4 regions of the uncultured Rossellomorea sp. genome follow, and region 4 is predicted to be linked to each of the others. Evidence: riboswitches for the same ligand, from Rfam matches in the RefSeq annotation. Region 4 holds a riboswitch; each other region holds the start of a gene.
The links. Region 4 has a riboswitch for cyclic di-GMP ahead of Q1B03_RS21770 (EAL domain-containing protein). Riboswitches for the same ligand answer to the same signal wherever they lie in the genome.
Positions count from the first base shown of each region.

Region 1 (4,792 bases), on a different contig from region 4:
GAATTGTCTAATCAGGATCTGGAGTCATTGTTGGTGTTGGAATAGTTGTAGGTGACCTCTTTCCTTTTGTGGGAAAGGGGTTTTTTGGTAGGTGTGGCATGTGAAATTGAGTGAGCTGGCGTTTTAATAGTAGCTAATGGAGTTATTTTAAAAGGGTTTTGACAAATTAGGGTTTGGTGTGATGTTTTTTTGGTCTTTTTTACAAATATAATTGTAAAAAATGCGTTTTTTGTATACAGATTCGTTTTGTTGTGCCGCTTCCGAGCAAACTTGTGCCGCTTTTGGACTTTGCTGTGCCACTTTCCACAAAACACGTGCCAAAATGTGAACAACTAGAATCATTATCGTCCACCACAAGCGAAGGTCTAATACAATCGCTCTTTACTAAAGAAAAAAACGCCGGCTCCCAATAGGAAACCGACTCAATATGAAGACATTAAGGGGAACGACTACTTTCTTACTCACTGCTACACATGTATATTTCTAATGAGGTAGGTTTGAGGTATGTTGCGATGACCATTGGCATTTGAGACAGCTGCTTATTAGGTTGGTTGGATTATTCGTATGGAAAGAATTCTCGATGAGGGTGTTTTACTTATGATGAGGTTTTCAAAACTGGATTCGGGTACTCGTATCCTTGTTCAAGGGCAGTCACCCGTTGAGATAGATAGAAATTTTCGACGTTCGCTCTTGCTACTTTTTTGATAAGGTCTTCTGTTAACTTTTCCATTCTATCGATTCTTTGTTCAAGATCTTGCGGTGTGGCCACAACTCCATCTCCCTTAAAAAAAATATTAGAACGGTAATTCGATTGGCTCTTTCTTGCTTGGCTCTGAAGCATTTACAGGCTCTCGCTTACTGTCCATAAATCTGACATTTTCAGCGACGACTTCCGTTACATACGTACGCTTTCCCTGATCATTCTCATAATGACGGGTCTGTATGCGACCGGTCACTCCAACGACAGATCCCTTTCGGCAGTATTTCTCCATATTGTCTGCAGCCCGGTTCCAAACGGTACAAAGCACAAAGTCTGTATCAATTTGACCTTTTTGATTCTTGTAGTTACGATTCACAGCTATTGTAGCGTTAAGTATCGATTTTCCTTCCAATGTCTTTCTTGCTTCAGGATCTTTGGTCAGCCTTCCAACGATGGTCACTTGGTTGATCAATAGGATTCTTTCCTCCTTTCTCTTAAGGTGTTTTCATCTTACAACCATCCCTCTAATCTTGTAAAATCGTGAATTTCCGAAATTCGAGGCGAAAATGGTTTGAATTTCCGAAATTCCCCTAGGGAGATTTTCTGTTTTTTACTCAAAAGCGGGGTCAAAATCACAAAATTGCATCTTTCGTTCTTTTTTTCATTGAGGAATTTATTAGGGAAACAATTCCTACTATGATATAATTTTATAAAACCTTTAAATGGGAGATGTTCGTTCATGAAAACCTTTAAAGTTATTTCACTTCAAGTAGTGGAAAACGATGAACTGCGTGACTTTGAAATTGTGGACGGTCTGATTATAAATAAAGAAGATGGACAGAGTACGTGGCTCGTCGAAACATATTTGTCGAATGAATATATTGAATTCTTTCAAGAGGCTCAACAAAGGAAGGAAGATTTGGAAATCCAAGTCGTCATTTCTCATAAAGCCAATGACCCGGCTGCTTTCATGACATCCATCCGTTGTATTAAAGAGATGGATGACCATATTAGCATTATGTTTGAGGGGAAATTGAAGAAACAGCGCAACGAATATGCTGAATTACTGTTAGACGACTTAGTTCAAAAAGGATACTCAGGAGAAGAACTTATTCGCGAATTCCGTGAGAAAATGGTATCGAAACCGCGTATTCCGGCCACTGCTAAACCTAGTGTTTAATTATACGAAATTATGTAATATCCATGTGAATTTATATGATATAATGAAATTAATTTTGTGACTTCAGTTATGAAGTTCTTAGGTAGGTGTCCCTTGTGATCGGAGAAAGAGTAAAGAAATACCGACAAGAAAAAAGAATGTCCATGACAGAGCTTGCTGAAAAAGCCGGTGTCGCTAAGTCATATTTAAGCTCAATAGAACGCAACCTTCAACAAAATCCATCTATCCAATTTCTTGAAAAAGTGTCAGCTGCTTTAGGAATTCCGATGGATGCTCTATTACATGATCAATCAGAAAATCAGAATATCGACCATGAGTGGCTCAAAATTGCGGAAGAAGCTATGGATTCCGGTATTACAAAAGAGCAGTTCCGTGAGTTCATTGAATTTAACAAATGGAAATTAGGTAATAAATAAAGTCTTGCGATCGGCTCGCAAGACTTTATTTATATTAAATCACTTTGTACTCGGCTTTCATTTCCTGGGATTGATTATGAAGAAATTCTCTGATTTCTTTTTTAGAAATTCCGGCGTCCAGTGCTTGTTTGATAAGTTCCATCCATTCAAGATCAAGTTCACGATTTGTCAATATAAATACCCTCCCAAAATACATGTATGTATTCCAGGCAATCCAGCCATCATAGTTCTCAAATAACCACACCTTCTACATTCATATATTCAACATGTTTGTGAAGATATGCCTACTCTATAACCTTAGATCTGTGACTTTGCGTCCTCATCTTTCAATAAGTTTGCCTTTATCTGACTCTTCCCTTCGAACTACTTCGATTATACTAATAAAAGTTCCTTTCATTTGTTGTTTTTTGTCAATTCCGTCAATTTAATTTACACTTTTTTCCTACACTTTAACCCATATTCTGACAATATCAAAATATTAAGCATCTTTTTATTAGAATATCTTGTTAGTATTTGTCGTAAAACTACGAATACATGCTATTTTTATAGCTTTCCAGCTTTTTTCTTAAAGGGAGGACTTTTTCATTAATACTTTGGTAATTACTAGGATTATAGAACGCATGGTTAGATAAGTCAAATCCGCATGTGGGGCAGATCCATTCGCCCGATTCAGTACTACTGTAGGATGGTCTGGTGCAGCGGTTGCAGGTTTTTTTGTACATAACATCACCTCTTATTAATATGTCTCTTTCTTTTTTCGTATAAATCTATTTAGAAATATTAAAAGTAACCCTGCAGTAATAAAGGAAATCCCTAAAAATAGTAATTTATACATATCGGTCGCAGTATTTGGTAAATTCAATCCCTGTGATGGTAGTGGTTTTGAAGGAAATGTGCTTTTATCTGATTCTGACCTATCAATAATTGGTGTGGTAGAATCAGTATCTTCTGAAGGCTGTGGGGCTAAATTGGATTCTGCCGATATAATGATCTCAAATAGTGCTGAAGTATTTTGATACTCGTTCCCCAGTTCATAGGGAATCATAATTGAAAACATTAAATCTTTCCTTTCACCTTTTTTCAATAATTTCGGTGAAAATCCGTTGAAATTTTTTAGTTTATCATCAAATAGTAAATTTGATGAACTATCCGTATAAACCATTAAATCTAATTCATTAAAAAGCTTCTTATCAGGTTGCTTACTGTTTACTTGAAAAGTATAGCTTATGTCTTCAGTTCCTCCATTTTTAATCGTTAACGTTTTTTCCGTCCAATCCCCAGGTTTCATATTATCTATTTTAAAAAGAAATACTTCATCAGGGATAACTATCAGATCTATTTGGTTCGCTGTAGCCTTTTGTATATTCACTAATCCTGAATAAATGAAAACTACAGTAAATAAAATGATTAGTTTTTTTGAATTCATATTTTCATCCCCTATAATATATGAATATATACTTAATTAATGTTGATTGTTACTGTTTTGTTCTTTTTAAAGAACTTATTAATTCATTATAAGATTCTAATTCTTAATTTGAAATCCTCAAATACATCCAATACACAACTCTAATGAGCAATTATCGGTCATTCTCTCAAAATTGCTTTGTTTTATTAACTTTTTTGTATTTTATAAAATACATTTTGTTCTATATAATGAATTAAACTGTTATAAAGGGAGTAATATTCATGGTAGGTGAGCGGATTAAGAATCTGCGTGAGCAGAAAGGTTTAACAATTAATGAATTAGCATTACATTCTAATGTTTCTAAGTCTTACATTAGCTCCATAGAAAGGGGGCTGCAGAAAAACCCCTCTATTAAGGTATTAAAAAAAATTGCACTTACTTTGGATACTTCTTTAGAAAATATAACCTCTGCGCATAATAAAGTAATTATTCTTGGTGAAGAGTGGATTGAACCTCTTGAACATGCTATTGAGCACGGTTTAACCAAGGAAGAATTTCATGACTTCCTTTCTTTTGTACAATATAAAAGGAGTAAGCATAACAATGAATAGACTACTATTAGTTACTGGATCCATTCTTCTATTAATAGGAATAGGTTGTTCCGTTCTCGCTATTTCGGAAATGAATAAGCAGGAAGAGGCTCAGATGGATTCTTTAAAAGAGGCGAAGAGTTTGGTTCTAAAAGATTCTGAGGAGAATTCCGGAAGTCTAGAATCAGTCAAAATGGAATATCACTTTGAAACCGGTGATGTGATAGGGCTTTTAAATATCCCAAAATTAGGGCGTGAAGTTCCAATCATCTCAGGTACCCATGAAGAGGACTTAGAAAGAGGAGTTGGTCACGTCTCAACAACTAAACTTCCTGGGCAACAAGACCGAATTTTTCTTGCTGGTCACCGGGATACCGTGTTCAAACAAATGGGGGAGCTAAGAAAAGGGGATACCTTATCTATTCAGTTGAAGACTGGTGTATATGAATATGAGATATATGAAACGTTCATTGTGGATGAGACTGATCTTTCCGTCCTTGA
Region 1 covers NZ_CANKZT010000005.1:25,060-29,851, reverse strand. Annotated here, with positions in the region: gene Q1B03_RS17110 (DEAD/DEAH box helicase) at 1-45, shown strand, start outside; gene Q1B03_RS17105 (hypothetical protein) at 148-342, opposite strand; gene Q1B03_RS17100 (hypothetical protein) at 596-769, opposite strand; gene ssb (single-stranded DNA-binding protein) at 795-1,172, opposite strand; gene Q1B03_RS17090 (YwpF-like family protein) at 1,440-1,880, shown strand; gene Q1B03_RS17085 (helix-turn-helix domain-containing protein) at 1,976-2,296, shown strand; gene Q1B03_RS17080 (anti-repressor SinI family protein) at 2,331-2,468, opposite strand; cyclic di-GMP riboswitch class I at 2,502-2,646, opposite strand; gene Q1B03_RS17075 (TasA family protein) at 3,033-3,722, opposite strand; gene Q1B03_RS17070 (XRE family transcriptional regulator) at 3,983-4,312, shown strand; gene Q1B03_RS17065 (class D sortase) at 4,305-4,792, shown strand, end outside.
Region 1: another riboswitch for cyclic di-GMP. It lies ahead of Q1B03_RS17080 (anti-repressor SinI family protein); the one in region 4 lies ahead of Q1B03_RS21770 (EAL domain-containing protein).

Region 2 (4,792 bases), on a different contig from region 4:
ATACAATCGTAAGTGCCGATAAAAAGATCATGGACGAACAAAAACGTGATCAGGCTGAATTAGAAAAGAAACAAGAAGAAGTAGAAGCAAAGCTTGCAGAATTAGAATCTACTAAAGCAAGTCTTGAATCTCTTAAACAAGATCTTGATAGTCAAAAAGCTCAAAAAGCTGAGTTATTCAAGCAGCTTGAAGCACAACAGGCTTCTCTTGAAGTAGAGAAAAAAGATCTTCAAAAAGAATCGGATGAGCTTTCTAAAATGGAACACCAGCTTGAAGGTGAAATCCAGGCTGAACAAGCACGCTTAGCAGAACTTGCACGTCAGCGTGAGATCGAGCGCAAGCGTCAAGCGGAAGCAGAAGCGGCTAAACGTGCAGCAGCTCAACAACAAGCAACAACAAGCAGCAGCGGTGGTTCTTCTTCAGCTCCTGCTGAAACAGCTCCAAGTGCACCAGTAAGTGCCGGTGCCTGGACATCTCCAGCTTCCGGAACGATTACAACAAACTTTGGCTGGGACGTGTTGAACGGTAAAAAGCGTTTTCACTATGGTACAGATATCGCAGCGCGCGGCAGTGTTCCAATCTCTGCAGCTGCTGATGGATATGTCATCAAGAGTCACTATAGCTCAAGCTATGGAAATGTAGTATACATCACTCACTCAATCAACGGTCAAACGTTCACAACTGTTTATGCCCACATGGCTTCTTCATCTGTAAGCACTGGACAAGCAGTTAACAAGGGTGACAGAATCGGTTACATGGGTAACACAGGATACTCTTTCGGGCAGCATTTACACTTTGAACTTCATGCAGGTTCATGGAATGCATCGAAATCAAATGCTGTAAACCCACGTCAATATATTAACTTTTAATCTTAAAACCCTGCTTCAATAGAAGCGGGGTTTTTTTACGACGGGTTTTCTAGTTATATGAAAGTCTAGAGAATATTCACTAATTCCATTAAGAATCTTCTCATACATTACGTTTTTTAGTATAATGACAACTGTAGTTCCTACAATTTGATAAGGGCAAACTAATTGAAAGATTAGGACGCAAAGCCTCGGGTCTACCATTCTCAGATGAGAATAACGATGGCCGGGTTACCGAAAACAATGGATTACAATGAATACTATTCCGAACGTTTATTAGTATCATTTAGCCTGCCTTTTTGGTGGGCTTTTTTATCTATACGACGTGTTTGGTAGGATTTGAATCTGTAGTAAGGATGATGATGTTGGAATTGACTGAATTAAAAAGGCAATTAAGAAGTTTTTGTAGAAGGAATAGGACTGCTTTGAGGTCTACTGATGTAGGTGAATATACAGCTGAAGAAATCACAGAGATAATTATCGAACGTATAGGTGCTGAAGAGGTTAAGAAAATCCTAATGGACATTGAAGTCATCAATCGCCGTAGCGGAGATACAGTTAAATACTTTATACTTATTTTAGAAGGTTTAAAAGCAGCATAGGACATATAAAACCGAATGCCGGGTTGAATGGTATTCGGTTTTAACTATTTTTAATAGATTTCATTTTAGATCGGTTCTGGAAAGTTCACTCCAAAAGATAGCAGGTAAATATCATTGCAAAAAGATAGAGAGTATGTTTTAATGACATTATTCCGTTATAAAACGTAATGATTACGATTAAAGAAGGAGTGAATCATTTTGGCCAAGAAATCAAAGGTAGTAAAAGAGAAGAAGCGTCAGGAGCTTGTTCAGAAGTATGCAGATTTGCGCAGGGATTTAAAGGAGAAGGGTGATTATGAAGCGTTAAGGAAGCTGCCGAGGGATTCCTCGCCGACGCGATTAAACAGTCGCTGTGAAGTTACAGGGAGACCAAGAGGCTATCTCCGTAAATTTAAGATGTCCCGTATCGCTTTCAGAGAGTTTGCTCATAAAGGGCAAATACCCGGCGTCAAAAAATCAAGTTGGTAATACATTAATCTTCAAGGTGGGGAATTAAGAATGAAAAAAGACATTCATCCAGAGTATCAACAAGTGGTATTTATGGACACGAACAGCGGTTTTTCCTTTTTAACTGGATCTACGAAAACATCCAATGAAACGATTGAGTGGGAAGACGGGAACACGTATCCTTTATTAAAAGTAGAAGTAAGTTCGGACACGCATCCATTTTATACAGGAAGACAGAAGTTCTCTGATCGCGGAGGCCGTGCAGAACGCTTCTTGAAAAAATACAACATGAACTAGTGCATGTCGTACCACTACAAAGAATAGGTTAAGGTATAAACTTATGCCGAGGTGAATACGATGAACGAACATTTAATGGAAATTGTCGCACGGGATATTGTTAAAGGCCTGCCAAATAAGAAAAGGGACATCTATCAATATGTGGTCGGTCTTGAAGATGAATTGGCGAGCCGATCCGAGACGTCTGAGGAATTTATGGCCTTACTTGTGAAACACTCTCCTCATCAACAGGCAGCCACTCATTTTAAAATGAGCTTTGGAGAGCTGATGAGGCGGATGAGGGAAATCGAACAAGAGATTAATGCGAAATTAGATCAAAAGCTGCAAAATGTAACGTGGATTGATTATACAGACACCATTCGATCGATGAAAGGAACAGAAGCAATAAATTCAAGATACTTCTTCTTTTCCATGAATCATGCATATACTAAATAATAAGTAGAAGTTTAGAGTTTAAATCGTAATCATTTCGTTATAAAAGCAATACTTAGTAGGAAATAGCAGGGAACCGGTGTTTTTCTTTCTATACTGTCCACTGATCAATCACTGCAAAAAACATAGAGGAAACCCCTATACTACAAAAGCAGAAATAAAGGATTCTCCTTCATGGGGAATCCTTTTATAATTCAAAATTTCGACACACATTACTCCATGCTATCTGTAATAATTCTCCTATAGGATACACTATGAGTAAATAACTTGCTTGTATATAAAAGATTTAAGATACTAATACATATAAGGGTATATTTAACGAATGGAGGAATTCCCAATGGCCGGAGATTTATTTGAACACCATAGAGCTTCAAAGCTCCTGGATCCAAGACGTCAAGAGCTCGTACCGGTGGAAAAAGTTCTCGAACTTCTCAAACTCAATGAAGACGATATCGTCGCCGACTTGGGCTGTGGGAATGGCTACCTGACCCTTCCCATTGCGAAAACGGTTGAATCGAATGTCCAGGCAGTAGATCTGCAGCAGGAAATGCTGGAATACTTGAAACACCGTGCAAATGAAGAAAATGTAGACAATATCGTTTATGTGAAATCGTCCCTTGAATACCTCAGTTTCAATAAAGGCACTTTGGATAAAATTGTATCTGCCTTTGTCTTGCATGAAGTTCCCGATCTGATCAAAGTATTTCAGGATTTACACGATATGCTGAAGGAAGATGGCATTTGGCTGATCCTGGATTGGGAAAAGGTAGAATCAGAAATGGGACCGCCTTTAGATCATCGCATTTCTTCCGGGGAACTCGATCGACAGCTCAAATCATCCGGGTTCCACACAACAATAGGTCACTTGCATCCATCGGTTTATTACATTGTCGTTAAAAAAGAATAATAGATAAACCAGAACGTGACTGGAGGGAGTTGAATGGCTATGATTGAACAGTGGTACACCATAGGCTCCTTCACATTCCCGGCTTCGTGGGGAGCCATTATCTCTTCGGTCATACTCACTTTCCTGTTCCTCTTCTTCTGGGATAGAAAGGCAAGCGACTGGTATTCCAATGGTATTTTTACCTTTTTACTCGTCTGGAAACTGAGTGTGATTGTGGTTGACTTTCAAACGGTTATGAAGCATCCCATTACCATCCTCTACTTTCACGGAGGAGTCGTTGGGTACTGGTTGGGACTGATAGCGGCGCTTACTTACATATTTGTTAAAAAAGTGGATCATCCGTCTACTATCATCATTTCATGGATGGTCACAGTTCTTGTCTTTGAAGCTGTCCTTCATATGCTTCATCACCACTATCTTCTAGCTGGTATTCAAGTACTGCTCAATCTATTGATCACTGTCTTTTTTATTAAAAAAGCCAGTGATTCCGGTGGTGATATCTGGGCAGGACAGTTATTAGTCATGTTTACTTTAGTCCAGTTATTTCTAAGTGCCTTCATCGGCGGCTTTGAATTTACCGTCACCACCTGGACATATCTGATCATGATGACCTATCTCATCTTTCTCTTAAACATAAGGAGGAAACACAATGAATAAACGAAATTTTGCTTTGGCCATCGTTGCGCTTCTTATCGGCATTTTCTTAGTGAACTTTTTTCAGGATCAACAGGAAAAGAAGGCCAGGGAAGAGGCTGCCCAATTAGCCAATGAATCCATGGATCTTTCTAATGCACAGCAGGGGCTCGCAAAAGGGGACCGCGCTCCGGATTTTAAATTAACCACCTTAGATGGTGAAGCCGTAAAGCTTTCAGATTATCAAGGTAAGAAAGTGATCCTGAACTTTTGGGCTACCTGGTGTCCACCATGTAAAGCTGAAATGCCCCATATGCAAAGTTATTACGAAAACAATGCAGAGAAAGAAAACGTTGAAATCCTTGCCGTCAACCTGACCTCCATGGACGATGGGGAAAAGGCCGTCCATCAATTTGTCGACGGTTATGAACTGACCTTCCCTGTCCCAATGGATAAAGAGGGGGCGGTCGGTGACGAATACCGTGTATTTACCATCCCGACCACCTACATGATCGACACCAAAGGCATCATCCAACACAAAATCGTCGGCCCCATGAACGAAGACATGATGGGTAAAATGGTCGAAGGAATGGAATAATGGAGAGGGA
Region 2 covers NZ_CANKZT010000004.1:167,635-172,426, forward strand. Annotated here, with positions in the region: gene Q1B03_RS15335 (murein hydrolase activator EnvC) at 1-869, shown strand, start outside; cyclic di-GMP riboswitch class I at 1,015-1,105, shown strand; gene Q1B03_RS15340 (hypothetical protein) at 1,232-1,468, shown strand; gene rpsN (30S ribosomal protein S14) at 1,667-1,936, shown strand; gene Q1B03_RS15350 (type B 50S ribosomal protein L31) at 1,967-2,212, shown strand; gene Q1B03_RS15355 (hypothetical protein) at 2,273-2,647, shown strand; gene Q1B03_RS15360 (class I SAM-dependent methyltransferase) at 2,982-3,551, shown strand; gene Q1B03_RS15365 (hypothetical protein) at 3,585-4,208, shown strand; gene Q1B03_RS15370 (redoxin domain-containing protein) at 4,201-4,782, shown strand.
Region 2: another riboswitch for cyclic di-GMP. It lies ahead of Q1B03_RS15340 (hypothetical protein); the one in region 4 lies ahead of Q1B03_RS21770 (EAL domain-containing protein).

Region 3 (4,792 bases), on a different contig from region 4:
CAAAGGAAGCCCTTCTATTGGCTATCATGAAATACTATTTTAAAATGATCACAGCTAAAGTGAATGAGATTGAAAACGAGGATCTGCCTCCTTATGAAAAATTCCAAAAGCAATTAGAATGCCAGCTTATTGAAATCTGTAAACATAAAGAGTTTATCATTATGCAGATCAGAGAGAACGCCATGCCGTTTAACGATGAAATCCATGATCTCCTCAGTGAAATGAAAATGGACACCCATCGTTATTATAAAAAAAGATTATATGGGATTTACGGAAAAAAAATCGAACCCTACTTCTGGGATATCACTATGATGATTCAAGGTTTTTTCCATTCTTATTTAGAATTGGTGATGCTTGATAAAATCGAATTGGATTTTGCCTATTTGTCCCGATTCATATTGAAACGTACGGATGATTTAGTGGAAGGCTTACTAAAAAGCGGGGATCAGCCTGTTCTTTCCTTTGAAAAAGTGGAGGATCTGGTGAAGGATTTCACTTTATCTAACAGGATCAATGAGTCTACACTTGTTCATATGATCGAGGATGCACGTGAAGTAGCAGAGGATGAAAATACCAAAATTTCTCTGGAAGTCATTCAAGAGGAAATTCAAAAAGAGGAAACCCGGCAGGTCGTCATTAAAGGAATGATTGTGAATCTTGAAGAGGACCCATCGCTGAAGCATCTCGTGAATGCCTTGAGACATTTTTATGGATTCTGACTCGAAAGACCCGCTTAGCTCAAATGCGGGTCTTTTTTATTTTATAGGAGAAAGTAGTAAGAGAGCCTTCTCTTAAGCTAGAACTTTTTCTCTCAGCTTCCCGATCCCTTCCTTACAGACCCCATATTCAAGCCAGGAGCAGCCTTTACATAGATGATCAAGATCCTCAGGTTTCACTTTATTAGCCGTTCGGATAATCAGATCTGATTTCATATAGGTTTCCCCGTGTTTCAGCTCTAAATGCCGGAGGACACGGCTATCTAATGATAGAACATGATCATTGGAGTTTTCACTTTTTTCACATACTGTTTTCCCTTTATGTGGACATGCTTGACAGGCGTCATCAAAGGCATGAACGACCTGAATGGGAAGATCCCTTTCATCATTTCGTATTTCTCCCACTATTTCCGTCATAACGTTTACAAAATCAGGACTATACCCCATGCCTTTAAATCCGTGGGTGCAAAGAAGATGATGTCCCCTAAGTACTCTCTTCATTTTATCCTCCTCTTTTTACAGCTGCTGAATTTGATCCGATTCATGGAAGGTTACTTTTTCACTGACATGGCCATTGGCGGCACGGTACATTCCATAAGCCACTTGACCACCTGAGATGCTTCTGTACTTTTTTAACTTACCTACCATTACCGGGCGGATGGCTCTGGAAAAGATTTCTCCCGCTTTTTCCCCAAGGCGGAATTCATCTCTTTCCCCTAAAAGAAGGGATGGCCTGAAAATGTGCAGGGCAGGATAATTCAGGGCTATTAAGTCTTCCTCGAGCTCCCCTTTCACCTTACTATAAAAGAACGGTGAACCGGAGCTCGCCCCAATAGCTGATATGACCATATATTGTTTGGCCCCATGGTCCTTACCGAGGTTTCCTAGCTGAACGGGGTATTCGTAATCTACCTTTCTAAATGCTTCCTTCGTCTGCGCCTTCTTGATGGTCGTTCCAAGACAACAAAATACATCGTCGATTTCCTCGTGGGGCAGGAGCTTCATCTGATCGAATGGGATGATTCGTTCATCCAACTTCTCATGCTTCACCCCGCTGCTTCTTCTCACGAACGAAATCACTTTTTTATACTCGGGACTCTTGATGAGTATTTCAATCAGGTGTGAACCAACCAATCCAGTGGATCCTGCAACCAAGGCTACTTTCGGCATCTTTCATTCCTCATTTCTTCTTTGTCTCTATTCAGATAGATCCTTCCAGCTTCTGTAATGGTGAACTGCGATTCCATTATAGGAAGAATATGTACCATACTGGGCATCAACAAGAGCAAGTTCAGCAAGCATGATTTGCTCTCCATCTTCATGAAATGTCAGGAAATCCCCTTCAGCAGATGGAGCTGTTTCCACTCCTACCTTCACCTTTTTCCCTGCAGCCTGGGCAAATTCCATCTCATTCCTGACAAGTTCAATGATTCCATTCTCCCCATTCGCCAGATCCCGGTATGCCATAACACCAACTTCATCCGTCCTCCCAATCACCCACTGAGCAAGGTTACCTTTTCCTAATTCATTGTTAAATGTTTTCCCATCAAACCAAAATGGAATATCCATCCCTAATGGAAGCTGAAGCGAATCAGATCGAATCACTGCTTCATTCACCATCTTCTGGTAATTTAACACCGTCTTGCCGTAGGCGGTTGACCATCCGGATAAAAGGTAAGTCTCCACATCCAAATGAACACCGGTAAATCTTTGATCCTCACTCGTTTCAAGCTGGTACTCCCCCAGCCAATCAAAAAAAGCAGTGAGGGCGGATTGTCCTTTTACGGTTGCCCATTTTGGAGCCCCGTCCAAGGCGTACACGTGTATATTTTCTAAAGTCGCCATTTGAATAAATTGTTGATAGTGTTCCTTCTCTACGTTCGGGTTCACTTGCAGATACACTTCATCTACTCCATGAACTTTAAAAAAACCGATGATTTCTTCTTTATGTCCGACGATGTCAACCGTATTCCAAAGCCACGTGCTTTTCCCTCTCACGTCCATACCAGCTGCCTTTTCATTTGATTGGTAAGAATTGATACTCAACAGGATCAGACAAATACTCATCTTCCATATTCTATTCATCTTTCATTCTCCTCTTCTTGAGCCTTGACTCTTGTGAGGAGCCTGGCAGCTTGGCGGCCATTCGAAAGACGGGCAGGCCGATAGCTTTTTCAGTCCTTGCTTTTCAACAAGTTTGCCTTTTTCAGTTTGTTTTATTCTTCCTCTTTAGTATAGTCCTTTTTCCTTTATTGAAAAGATGTAATTTTCAATCAATAATCATATCAAAAAAGCGCCAGTCACTTTCGGATTGGCGCTTTTTTATGTACTGCTCATGACACTATTTGCTTATAATTCTTCATCCTCGAAAAATTGCTGTAATTTCTCATCTTGTTCAGGATCTGCATTTTCAGACGCATACGGATTATCCTTGACTCCTGCTGTATCCATATTTGTTTTGATGGCGAGAAATGGTCCTTTCGGTTCCTCTGCGATGACACGGTCGTTTAACTGTTTGAAATCGGGCATGTCTTTATTTCCTTTTTTCACTTTATCTTCTTCCTTCAATCGTTTCACCACCATTCTTATAAGCGATTAGAATAATATCCTCTTCCGTTTGCTGGCGAAGTTCACTTTCCATGTTTCTCACTTTATTCAAGGTATCTTCAGACAGGTCCGCTACGGGAAATTCTTTCGTATTCATTCTTATCATCTCCTACCCATTTTCATTGGATTGTCCGATTTCCTTTTCTGCCATGAACCCGTTTCCTTCCTCTACTGCATGATGTTCCTCCACAGACTCTCCCGGAACATAGACTTGACTGGGATTTCGAACCTCATTATTCAAAGTGAATTCCGGGTTTAACGGCGTGTCCATTCGTAACTCTTCAGGTTTCTTATGATCTCTCATCTATTCCACCTCCAGTATTTAGTATGGCTACTGAATACATAATCATGCAAAACACGAAAAATCGACTGGCATCGGGCAGCAAAAAAAAGCGTTAAGCAATAACGGTGCTTAACGCCATGAAACTGATTCAAACCCACGTATAATCCCTTCCCCAGCTATCCCGGGCAAGATCTTTGATTTCATCGACAATTTCATTTTCCACAGCAAAGGCATCTCCCTGTTCATAAGGGTTGTAGTGGAAAGCGTATAGGCGGGAAACAAACTCGTGAAACGGAAGTGAGCATTCTCCTTCCAGTTCCCCGTTTTCCATGACGGAAGGTTCGATGCCCTGCCCCCAGTTCTGTGATCCATCATTATTCGGATTATAAAAATAGATCCGGTATTCGCCCTTGGGATCCTGGGTGATTCTCAAAATCGAAACGGCATGGAAGCCAAGGAGCTTTCCATGAACATTTGTGATGAAGATCCCGACTGGATTCGGATAGATCAATCCGTAGTCATCATTGTATTCCGGGTGGTGAGTGGCATAGAATAGGCGAACGAATCCCGGATAGTCAGAGATGAGGCCTGTTAGTGAATCAATGACTGTGCTAAACCCTTTTTGAACCCAATCTCCATAAAATTCCGGATTCACCCAGCGGTGTCCATCTTCCCCTCTAAGCGATACACGTCTCATCATCTCACTATAAATACGGTCAAGATGAGGAACGAGAACAAGTGACACAGGATCAAGCTCTTGATGAAGCTCAGGCGCCAGCCCTCCACTTAATTCTTTCGAATGGACCGGCGTTCCTTCAAACATTATATCGATATCTCCGTCCCTCGCTGCCCGTGGAATCAGTTCGAGTAAGTACCCAGGAGCATGCTGTGCCCAAAGGCTGATCCCCCGCGCTGTTTGACAAGTCGGGTTTAAGCCTTGGCCAATCCCGATCGGTTGACCGAGGACATTGATGACACCGGCCAGAAGGACAGAATTTGCTGTAATTCCGTCTCCAGCTTTACACGAATTAAGGAGCGTCTTCCGTACTTCCGGTCGAATATCAAGCTCTATCAGCCTTTTCAATCCCGGTGATACAGGAGAGGAAGATAATACACCCCGCTCAAGCATAAGGGCGAGTCCATAAACCGATTGCTTTGTGGCTGGATAGATCGCCACTTTAATCAG
Region 3 covers NZ_CANKZT010000003.1:187,093-191,884, reverse strand. Annotated here, with positions in the region: gene Q1B03_RS12185 (TetR/AcrR family transcriptional regulator) at 1-719, shown strand, start outside; gene Q1B03_RS12180 (DUF1284 domain-containing protein) at 792-1,217, opposite strand; gene Q1B03_RS12175 (NAD-dependent epimerase/dehydratase family protein) at 1,233-1,886, opposite strand; gene Q1B03_RS12170 (amidase) at 1,914-2,801, opposite strand; cyclic di-GMP riboswitch class I at 2,843-2,928, opposite strand; gene Q1B03_RS12165 (hypothetical protein) at 3,066-3,284, opposite strand; gene Q1B03_RS12160 (hypothetical protein) at 3,268-3,420, opposite strand; gene Q1B03_RS12155 (hypothetical protein) at 3,433-3,627, opposite strand; gene Q1B03_RS12150 (hypothetical protein) at 3,755-4,792, opposite strand, start outside.
Region 3: another riboswitch for cyclic di-GMP. It lies ahead of Q1B03_RS12170 (amidase); the one in region 4 lies ahead of Q1B03_RS21770 (EAL domain-containing protein).

Region 4 (4,792 bases):
GATCTAAGTGTGTAAATTCGCGTAAGTCTCCATTTGGATCGATCGGAGCCATGAAACGGTGAAGGGGAGTTTGGTTTCCTTGCATCCCATCCATTCTATCTCGTCCATTGTTTCCATAGGAAACCGGATCGTAATTCACGTTCTGTGTATCCATCAGGTTATCGTTTGTATCGTTAGTGTTACAGGCAGTCATCAGCATAAACGGGATGACGGCACAGACTGTTATCGAAAGAAAGCGTTTTTTCATGTTTGATCCTCCAATATTGTTGATTACCTTTTATAACAGGCATTAACAGTCTTTAATATGTACTCCCGCCTTCATTTTTACCCTGTAAAAAATAGGGTTTACTTCTGTGTTTTAAAAGGGTTTTGAGCTCTTGACCCGAATAATTACTGATAAGGAAGAAGGAGGTTTTTCATTAATGGAACGGAAACGATTTCGGGAGATCGGAGGTAGTATCGGCTCGTATACATGTGGGGAAAATAACAGTATTACCGATATTGAGGGAGTGAAGGTTGGACATAAAACCCTTCACTATGAGCATGACGGTACCGTGGTAAGGACGGGTGTTACGGCGGTATTACCTCATGAAGGCAATCTGTTTCGAGAAAAGATATTTGCTGCCAGCTATGTAATCAATGGCTTTGGAAAAACAGTCGGGACGATTCAAATGGAGGAGCTGGGTGTCCTTGAGAGCCCGATTCTCTTGACGAATACTCTTTCCGTTGGGGATGTGTTAAAAGGGACCGTTCAATATATGCTGGGCGAAACACCTGAAATCGGCGACACAACAGGGACAGTAAATGTCGTTGTGGGAGAATGCAATGATGGTTATCTCAATGATATCCGGGGCCTTCATGTAAAGCCTGAAGATGCCAGGGAAGCCATTCTTCATGCACAATCCGGACCTGTTGAAGAAGGGTGTGTAGGAGCGGGAACCGGGATGCTTTGTTTAGGATATAAAGGTGGTATAGGGACGAGCTCCAGGGAGTATGCATTTGGAGATGAAAAGTATAAAGTGGGAGCACTCGTATTAACGAATTTCGGCCACAGAAAAGATTTAATGGTTCCCACCCTTCACACCGGGGAGGATATGGATATACCCGATGGATCCATCATGATCATCTTAGCTACCGATGCACCTCTCAATGAAAGGCAGCTTAAACGATTGGCCAAACGTGCTTCATTCGGTCTTTCAAGAACGGGTTCGTATGCAGCACATGGAAGTGGTGATGTTGTTCTTGCTTTCTCTACTGCTCACCGGATTCCACATCAGCCCGACAATGATAACACGATTCTTTACTCTTTCATTAAAGAAGACGGACCGATCATATCCACCCTATTTGAAATGACCGTGGATAGCGTAGAAGAAGCCATTTGGAACTCTCTTTGTAAAGCAGAAACCACAACGGGCAGGAATGATCGGAAGGTGGAAGCCATACCTTTAGATTTGTTTAAGGGTAGGCTATAAATAAAAGCTAAACATTCTATTATATTTAACCCTCAAGTAAATGGGGTATACCAATACTTATGAGTACTGACTATTTGGTTAAAGGAAGTGAAAATCATGAAGTATACGCCTATGCCGCCTTCCTTTTTCGAACAACCCACTTTGGAGCTTGCAAAGTCCCTGTTGGGATGTGTATTAATGAAAGAGACGGAGGAGGGAACTGCATCAGGTTACATTGTGGAAACGGAAGCCTATTTAGGGCCTGAGGATCGAGCGGCTCACAGTTATGGAAACAGGCGTACGAAGCGGACGGAAGTCATGTTTCATGAAGCAGGCCGGATATATACATATGTTATGCATACCCATTGTTTAGTGAATGTAGTGAGCGGTGAACGAGAGAAGCCTGAAGCGATTCTCATTAGAGCCGTTGAACCACTTGAAGGGTTGGGGCTTATGGAAAGAAGAAGGCCGGGTCATATAAAGAAAAATTGGACAAATGGTCCAGGAAAGCTGACGAAAGCGTTAGGCATCACAATGGAGGACTACGGAGGGAGCTATTTAGAACCGCCTCTCATCATCTCAAGAGGATACCAGCCAGAAAACATTGTAGAAGGAAAACGAATAGGAATTGAAAACACTGGAGAAGCGAGGGATTATCCATGGAGGTTTTGGGTTAAAGACAATCCGTATGTATCAAGATGAGTGTTTTTTTAAGAATTTTCTAATATCCATTGAAAACATACCCCATAAGTACTACGTTTGTGGTATATTTTTCTTATAAGACTAATTTCATTGAATACAGACAATTCGAATGGGAGCTTTGAACCTAAATGATAGATGGGCGCTTACATTTAGGGGAGCTAGTAGCGCAACCGACCACATACGAACGTAGGAATACGTTTTTGTGTGGTTTTTTTATAAGGCTTTTTTACATTTAGACATCTTCTATAAAAATAAACAGAGAGTATAGGGGTCCTATGAACATCTTTACTATTTTTCAAAACGATTATATTTATCATGATTTTCAGCCCTTATATGAAATGGGCAAGCATCAATCCCTCTATGCATATGAGGGCCTGTTACGAAACAAGTATAACGAAAACCCTGAAAGTGTCTTTCAGTCTGCCATGAAAGCGAATATCTTATATAAGCTTGATACCTTATCCATTTCAAAAGCTCTTGAAAGCTTTTCAGAGAATGGATTGAAGAACTGTAAGTTATTTCTTAATATTTATATTACGACGATTCTTCACCCAAGCTTTCATACCTATTTTTATGACCTCATGAAGAAGCATCCTGAAATTAAGGGGCGTCTTGTACTTGAGATTAATGAGTCGAGTGCGGAGGAACTCTGGCAGAATCCATTATTAAAAGAGTCACTCAAAGAACTTAAGCAATATGGAGTATGGTATGCGATTGATGACTTTGGTCAAGGGACATCCTCCATCAAGAAATCCATTGAATATGAACCGGAAATCATTAAGCTGGATCGCTATTTTGCTCTAAATCTGGCTCAAGATGATAAGAAACAACGATTCCTGTCCTTTTTTAATCAATTTTACGGTAAGGATACGTTAATTGTGTTAGAAGGAATTGAAACCAAACAGGATATGAAAGTGGCAGAGGAAATTGGGATTACAATAGGACAAGGCTTTTATCTGGGAAGGCCAAGTCGACTATTAGCTTAAATGGAATGGTGACTCTGAAGTGTGGGAGTTACCTTTTTTCGTGGAAACCTACAGTGGTATTGTCGGAATTGAAATAAAATTGAAAATATTTAACATTTCCATTAAACTGAGGAAAAAGAGAAAAAAGGGGATCAAGGTATGAGGCTTCTCACATTTCCGCTGAAATTTATGTTCTATTATATTCTCGGGTTGATTGGTATTTTAGCCGTGAGTATCGCACCTGAAGTATTTAAGGAGAGGGGTCTGTATAATTTTGTCGGATTCTTTGAAGAGTTCATTAAATTTGTTTTTGTATTTTTGGACCGTGAAAATTGGAGCTATTCCTATAAAGGGATAACCGTCGATTTTCTGGACATGCTTTGGGGACCTTATCTGTATTCTTTGCAGATTATCGGCGGAGCATTGGGTTTGGGCCTGGGAATAGCATTCATCCTTACACTATTCACAGTGTTTTTGCCCCGATGGGTTACGTCTTCTCTAAAGAAAGTATTAAACCTATTTGAGACGGTACCTGACTTAATGTTTGCGTTTATGCTCCAGCTTCTCATTGTGTATGGTATAAAGCATTTCGGCTTCGAATTAATGAAATTTACAGAGTTTGGGGATGAAAAGATCTTTCTTGCTCCTATCATCACATTATCGATTATTCCCATGATCTCTTTCTTTCGTATTCTTCTTTTTATTATGGAAGAAGAGATGCTTAAGCCACATATAGAGTTTGCCCAAAGTAAGGGAATGTCAAAAGGCAGGATCCTCTTTGCCCACGTACTGAAAAATATTTCTCCAAGCCTGTTTTATCATGGAAAGCTGATTATTTGGGGGATGCTGTCGAGCTTATTTATCATTGAAACGATTTTCAATATGAGAGGAATCACGTATTATATCGTCCAGGACTTCAGACCGATGGTCATAGCCATCTCGCTGATCATGATTTACACACCTTTTTTTGTTGTGTATCAAGGTGTATATCTATGGATTAATCGGGAGGGAAGCGTCGATCATTCCAAATATAAAAGGAATAAAACGAGGTGGAATGAATGGAAGATATGGGGCTGGCTTTCTACGATTAGACGGGTTTGGTGGCAGCATATGCATAATGGGAAGTTTGCCATCGGCTTTAGTGTCATCTTTCTCTTGATTGTTATCAGTTTCCTTTATCCAGTCATGAAAGAAGAGCCGATTAAACAAATTCAGTTTATGAAGAACGATGAGGGACGAATCATCAGTGCACCTCCTCATAAACCATTTGGAGAGATGATCTTAGGCTCCGATTTCTTCGGGTATAGCATCCTCGATCAACTGATTGTCGGGGCAAAGTATACCCTCCTATTTGCACTGGTTGTCGCTTCCCTAAGGGTGATTGGTGGATTCTATCTAGGTATTGCCTATCATTTTCATTTAAAAGAAAACAGGAAAAACTGGCTTGATCGAATGGTTGATTCCATTCATTTCCTGCCTTTAAGTCTCATTGCGTATCTTCTATTAAGACCTGTGCTTTGGGGATTGCCCGTTTTGGGATGGGAACACTCCATTTTTGAAAGACTCGTTTTTGAAGCTGTCGTCTTGACGATTCTTGTGCTGCCGTTAACGACAGTTTTAATAGGGAATGAACTGAAGTTATTAGGAAAACAGGATTTTGTCCTGTCGGCGAAG
Region 4 covers NZ_CANKZT010000014.1:4,927-9,718, reverse strand. Annotated here, with positions in the region: gene Q1B03_RS21785 (CAP domain-containing protein) at 1-247, opposite strand, end outside; gene Q1B03_RS21780 (P1 family peptidase) at 423-1,472, shown strand; gene Q1B03_RS21775 (DNA-3-methyladenine glycosylase) at 1,569-2,153, shown strand; cyclic di-GMP riboswitch class II at 2,258-2,338, shown strand; gene Q1B03_RS21770 (EAL domain-containing protein) at 2,429-3,139, shown strand; gene Q1B03_RS21765 (ABC transporter permease subunit) at 3,278-4,792, shown strand, end outside.